DNA from 3 places in the Staphylococcus sp. HMSC068C09 genome. Region 1 is predicted to be linked to each of the others. Evidence: riboswitches for the same ligand, from Rfam matches in the RefSeq annotation. Region 1 holds a riboswitch; each other region holds the start of a gene.
What was found. Region 1 has a riboswitch for thiamine pyrophosphate ahead of HMPREF2930_RS01585 (LuxE/PaaK family acyltransferase). Riboswitches for the same ligand answer to the same signal wherever they lie in the genome.
Positions count from the first base shown of each region.

Region 2: it holds a riboswitch for thiamine pyrophosphate, as region 1 does, so the genes downstream of both, HMPREF2930_RS06150 (ECF transporter S component) here and HMPREF2930_RS01585 (LuxE/PaaK family acyltransferase) in region 1, are expected to answer to the same signal.
Region 3: it holds a riboswitch for thiamine pyrophosphate, as region 1 does, so the genes downstream of both, tenA (thiaminase II) here and HMPREF2930_RS01585 (LuxE/PaaK family acyltransferase) in region 1, are expected to answer to the same signal.

Region 1 is NZ_KV813737.1:25,831-28,040, reverse strand. Features, by position in the region: gene HMPREF2930_RS01585 (LuxE/PaaK family acyltransferase) at 1-950, opposite strand, end outside; TPP riboswitch at 1,016-1,119, opposite strand; TPP riboswitch at 1,219-1,317, shown strand; gene HMPREF2930_RS01580 (ECF transporter S component) at 1,422-1,994, shown strand; gene HMPREF2930_RS01575 (YeiH family protein) at 2,076-2,210, opposite strand, start outside.
Region 2 is NZ_KV813756.1:285,282-287,491, forward strand. Features, by position in the region: gene HMPREF2930_RS06145 (ABC transporter ATP-binding protein) at 1-326, opposite strand, end outside; gene HMPREF2930_RS06150 (ECF transporter S component) at 339-914, opposite strand; TPP riboswitch at 1,007-1,108, opposite strand; gene graF (glycopeptide resistance-associated protein GraF) at 1,396-1,515, opposite strand; gene auxA (lipoteichoic acid stability factor AuxA) at 1,668-2,210, shown strand, end outside.
Region 3 is NZ_KV813732.1:26,083-28,292, reverse strand. Features, by position in the region: gene thiD (bifunctional hydroxymethylpyrimidine kinase/phosphomethylpyrimidine kinase) at 1-565, opposite strand, end outside; gene tenA (thiaminase II) at 558-1,247, opposite strand; TPP riboswitch at 1,324-1,426, opposite strand; gene HMPREF2930_RS00740 (transglycosylase family protein) at 1,639-2,210, opposite strand, start outside.

The DNA of each region.
Region 1 (2,210 bases):
AAAATTGCTGCAACTGAATTGTAGTTAGCTAAATCATAGTGAATAAGAATACCTTTCTCTCCTTCAGATACTTCTTCCATTGTTAAAGGATTTACAATTCTACTTCGACACCAATGAGGACTATATTTAGTTGAAGGAGAAATGGTATTACCTTTATCGTAAAATTGGGTACTTAATTCTGTAACACCATACATGTTGACACAATTTTCTTTAGGAATACCAAAAGTAGTTGTTAATCGTTCGTAAAAATCATGTTGAGGTAATTCTTTGGAACGATTTTTGTAACCTCCTGTATCTAATATGCGACTACCTTTGGGTAAATGAAATTTAATGTTATGGTCATCAAGATATTCTAATAAATGTACCATACTATAAGTTGCCCCTAAAAGAGCAAATGGTTTTTGATTATCCTCTGAGTTTTTCAAATCTTTTATTAATGATTCATATTGAATACCATGTTCATCGATATAATTTTGACTATCTTTCGTTCCAAAGTTAGTTCTAGCCACTTCAAGATAATGAGCCAATGAAGAGTTAGGCATAGCTTGAGGAGTGGGGAACAAAACGCCTATTTTTATTTTCTCAATATCCGGTATGAACATCTTTTTAAAAAAAGTAGTTAATGCTAAGTCATAAACCTCTAAATCCATATGATAGTTTTTTCCTTTAATACCACTCGTTGTTCCACTGGTCATATATGTATATTTAGTATCCTTAAGTGGTATAGCGCTAAACGTAGCATATTTAAATGCATTGATTGGAACAGCAGGTATTTCTTTCCAATTTGAAACATTTTGTGGTGTTTTACCTTTAGAGATACTGAATTTTTTATAATCTTCGTTTTCATTAAATTGAAATTTGTAAATTTTTAAAGCCATTTCTGGAAAATCATCTGAATTACCACGTTCAATAAAATCTAAAACACTTTCTTTAATTTGATTAATGTCCATATATTAATCTCCTTTCATAAAAAAAGAGAGCAACAAAAAGTGCTCTCTGTGTAGTAGTAATGACAACAATTACTAAATCACTTTCCTACGTTGGTTTTAACCATAACAGGTTCAATGGTTGAAGCGACATATTAGCTTCTCTCAGCAAGTAGCACCCATAGTGATATATATTCAATCTAATATCTGTATTATATTTTAAAATAAATAAAATAGCAAAATTGTTCTTTGACAAAAAAATAAAAAAATTTTATATTTATTTTATAGTAGATATAAGTACTAGGGGTGTTTATAAACTGAGATGGAGTTATCCAAACCCTTTGAACCTGAACTAGTTAGTACTAGCGTAGGGAAGTATATAATAGGTTTTTACATACATATATATACTTTTAAATGCGCAAACTATCTAGAAGGGATATGTTTGTGTTTTTTTATGTGTTTTCACTTAAAAATTCAGATAGGAGTCTAAATATTATGAAAAAATTAAAATTAGCGGATATTCTAGCAACAGTATTGATTAGCTTTATATTTGGCTTATTTTATAAAGTAGTTGGATTAATGGTTGCTGGTTTAAAACCAATAGGATTACATTTAGATCAAATTGCGTATGGATTATGGTTCGTTGCCGCAATTGTTGCGTTCTTAATTATTAGAAAACCAGGAGTAGCCTTGTTAGCAGAGTTAGCAGCTGGGGCAGGAGAAACAATATTATCTGGGGAATTAAATATGTCGATTTTATTACATAGTTTTGCTCAGGGATTAGCATGTGAATTGATATTTTTAATTTTTAAATATAAATCTTATAAATTAATAGTGGCGATGATAGCTGGAGCTACTGCAGGAATATTTACTATACCAGTAGATTGGGTATTTAATTATTTAGGAGATTTGCCTACTTGGAACGTTATATTACTTTATACGATAAGAATTATTAGTGGCACAATTTTATCTGGTATGTTTGGTTATTATATTGTAAAAGCATTAGAAAAAACAGGAGTTACAAATTTGTTCCAAAGTTCTTCGAAAAAAGATATTGATTCTTTATAATCATTAATAATATATAAAGATCAGAAAAACCTATTAAAATCTACGAAACTTTATGGGTATGATTTTAATAGGTTTAATTTACTAATAAAATACTTTAATAATTGTAAAAGTTATTCCAGATAGACAAATTGAAGTTATACATATCACTATGAAAGGTTTAAGTGCTTTTGAAATAACTTCTTTTAAAACGATATTCAATCCTAGAGCAACCATCGC
Region 2 (2,210 bases), on a different contig from region 1:
TGTTCATCCATGTCTTCTCTTGGCACTTTTTGATTTTCTAAGACGAAAGCTAATTCTTCGTAAACTTTTGGCATACAAAATTGTGTATCTGGGTCTTGAAAAATAACCCCGGAATTAGGATCAATGTCTAGTTCATCATATTTCATCGGTAATTCTATAAGATTAGGAACAATGCCACTAAGGACATTAAGCAATGTGCTTTTACCAGATCCTGAAGGACCTAGTAAAAGCACTTTTTCTTTATCTTTAATTTCTATATTTAGATTATCGAAAATTTTTCGATCACCATTTGGATATTTTAGACGTAAATTTTTGACTTTTAACACAATCATTTCCCCTTATAAGTTGTCGTAATCTTTTTGAGAGGCAGGACGGAATAATTTAGTTACTCCAGTTTGATCTAAGGCTTTTACAATTAAATAAGAGAGTATACCAGACAGTACAATACCACTAATAGCACGGAAAATGATGAAAAGTAGTAAGTTCCAACCCGCAACTTCGTTTAGATAGCCGTAAAAATAATCTACAGGGAAAGATACTAATGCTGTTACTAAACCAGCTAACATTGCTACCATTAAAGAACGTGATTTGTATTTAAAGATAGCAAACACAATTTCACATGCTAGACCTTGTAAAATGGCATATACTATAGTAGGAATATCAAATTTCCCCATAACAATAGTTTCACCTGCACCAGCAGCAAATTCAGCAATTAATGCAATACCTGGTTTAGGAATAATTAAGTAAGCCACAATAGCAGCCATAAACCAAATACCGTATGTAAGTTGCTCTAGATGTATACCAGCTACTTGAGCTAAATTATATGGCAACCACCATAAGTTATAAATGATTGCAAAAATAACAGCAATCAGCACCGTAACTAGAATTTCTGAAAGTTTTAAACCTTTAGACATAAAATAGTTCCTCCTAAAAAAACGCACAACCCTTCGTAGAAAAGTTGTGCGTAAATTTAAATAAAAATGCTATTGATTATTAAAAACATGATTTATTTAAGTTAACACTTTCCTACGCTAGTTTTTAACTAGATCAGGTTCAAAGGGTTTGAGGTTAAGCCTCATCTCAGTGCTATACACCCCTAGTGCATTTATATTTTATTTATTTTAAATGTATGACTTTTAATAGTAGATGTCAAGATGCTTTTAATCTATATTTAATTAAAAATAAATTATAATTAAACAGTTTACATATTTAACAATAAACAGTTTACATATTTAACAATTAAAATGTAATTAGTTCTAAAAATAATGAAAGAAAGTAGGATAGATTTATTTCCAACTCAGCCATCGATAGCCAATATATTAAAAATACCTGAGACAGCTTGTATGTCTCAGGCTTATTCATTAAATATTCTTAATGATGACATAAATAAGAAAATTAGTCTAATGTATTTTGAACATCTTGTTTAGTTTGTTCAATATCATCAGTTTTTTCTTCTTTTTGTTCTTTTAATTTTTCTTCATATTCTTTTGCTTTTTTTGCATCTTCATGTGTCATAGGACAACTCTCCTTTTTCATAGATTACTTTACAAAACTAATATACCCAATTAATAAAAGAATAAACTTCATCTCAGTCTAGAGAAGTATTTTATTTTTTATTAAAGACAAGAATAGAAAGTTCATATATAATTAATTTTGAGGTGAACTGTATGTCTTTTCTTAAGAAACACGCCGAGATTATCTATAGTTACTTGATCGGTATCGTTTCACTCTTCACAGGTCTCATTATCTTAATCAATTTGCCTTTAATCCATAAACTAAAAGATAAAGATAAAATTGATTTAAAAATACATAATATATGGGACTTTCTTAATGCATTTTTTAGTGAAATAATTAGAGTGATGAGTAGATTCATAGGCAACTTTCCAGTTGTAAGTGCAGTCATAATTATTCTATTTGGTATTCTAGTCATATTGATTGGATATACGTTATTTAGAACAACCAAATACGATTACGACATCTCAATTTTCTTTTTAGTTATTGGTATTTTATACTTCCTCATTACAATTACATTGATGACTCAAGTATATGGTTTTTGGGCAATTATATTCATTATTCCATTTGTGATTCATACAGGATATATTGTTTATAAAGATGAATTGTATCAAGAAAATAGAAAAGTTCATTATTTATGGATTATTATTTCATATGGAATAAGTTACTTGATTACTCAACTGTCATTGTATGGCAAA
Region 3 (2,210 bases), on a different contig from region 1:
CTTTAGCATTATTTAAATCAGCAGAATGACCGCCTTTAATTACTACACCTTTACTTCCTATTTCATTTATAAATATATGACCTGCTTTACGAATATTATCTTCAGTATCAATTTTCAAGCCAGTAATTTCTTCAGCTTCTGGAATGTTAGGAGTAACGACATCCGCTAATGGTAAGAGCGTTTTCTGAAGATGTTTTTTTGTTTCATCATCCATTAAGGAATCACCACTTTTTGCTAGCATAACTGGATCGATAACATAGGGAATATTGCTATGATTTTTTAAATACGTTTGAATCAGTTCCATCGTTTCATGTGTAGCAATCATTCCAGTCTTAATTGCGTGAGGTAATTCATCATCAAATACGCTATCTAATTGTTCTTTAACCCAACTAGTTTCTAGATTATGGATATGTTGAACTCCTTTAGTATTTTGAGCCACAATACTTGTAATAGCAGCCATTCCATATACGCCACAAGCATGGAATGATTTTAAATCTGCCATAACTCCTGCGCCACCAGAAGGGTCAGTACCAGCAATTGTTAACGCAATCTTAGGTTTATTCATGATTTGCTCCTCCAAAATCCCATTCTTCATCAATGTATGCCATATTAAAGAAGTGACGTTCATGTACAGTACTTTGTAAAAATGCTTCTTTAATTTCTCTTTTTTCCTGTTCGGTACAATGTTCTGTAAGTTCATTTAACAAACGGTCAAATACTTCAATTAAAGGTGCCATTTCAGTGCTATAAAAATCAAGCCACTTAGCAGTAAGTGCATCTCTATTAAGATTTGAATCTTCTAATCCCCATTTAGCAACCACTTCATATACGTAAGGACATGGTGCCATTGCAGCTATAGTGTATGCAGCATTTTCGTGTGTATAAGCATGATAATACATATGTTTAATGTAATGATCTCCACTAGGTGGCCACACTTTTTCTTTTACAATTTCTTCATAAGGTTCATTAATATAGTCCGCTAAAATTTCATGGGCTTCTACTTCGCCGTCTAACATAAATTCAATTTGCTCTACTAAGAATTTCACTTCTTTCATAGTAGGTGCTTTAGGAATAAGTAAAGCATATAAATTAGTAAATTCTTTTAAATAAGAAGCATCAGCACGTAAGTATTGGCGTACTGCTTGTTTTGATAATTTTCCCTTTAATAAATCTTGAATAAAACCATCATTATAAATCTCTTCAATAATTGGCTTTGACGCTTGCTTTAATTCATCTGAAAAACTCATTAACTATTCCTCCTTAAATAAAAAAACTACATTTCAACGTAGAAATGTAGTCAATATTCAAAAAAATAGAATGAATGAATATGTATTACTACTTTCCTACGTTGGCATTAACCAAATCAGGTTATAAGGGTCTGAATGCTTCATCTCAGCCATGTTCCATGGCTCCCCTAGTAGTCTTTAGTTTAATTTAACCATAACAAAACCATTGTTATAATTCAAATAAAAAAGATATTCATTGAAATAAGTTTAATTCATACAACTATTATTATAAATATAATAAATAAAGAATAGTACAGAAATCTTTCTAAATTCAGTCATTACTATCAATATATATAAAAATGCCTAAGACAACTCATATTGTCTCAGGCACTAGTAAATTATTTATTAAGTTTTACGCTGTAACCCATTGAGATGGACCTGCAGTATTATAAAGTTTTACTGCCGCAGCATCTTGAACACTTTCAGGTGCTTGTGCTGGTGATACACCTTTATATTGTGCTGGTGCTACTGAATCCCAAGTAGATTGTAAGAATTGATATTTACCTGCTGCACCAGAAGAAGGGTTGATGGCATGAATATCTCCACCTGATTCGCGTTGAGCGATTTGTTGTAAATGACTATTTACATTTACAGATGAACCACTTGTTGATTGTTTAGGTTGATTTGTAGTTGCATTAGCAGGTGCTTGTTGTGTTTGAGTTGCTTGTTTAGTTTGTGTTGTTTTTGGTGCTTGTTGTGTTTGAGCTTCATTTGCATAGTGTTGACTTACATTTGAAGTTGAAGCTGATTGATTTATATGATTATAATTATTATTTTGGAAAGATACATTTTGTGCTGATTGAGTTGAAGCTACATTTTGATTAGCACTATTTACAGTTGAACCGTTTGATGGATAATATTCCCATTTAAAATATGTTCCATCTGACCAAAAATGATAAGTTTTACCATTTAAATTAAATTGGT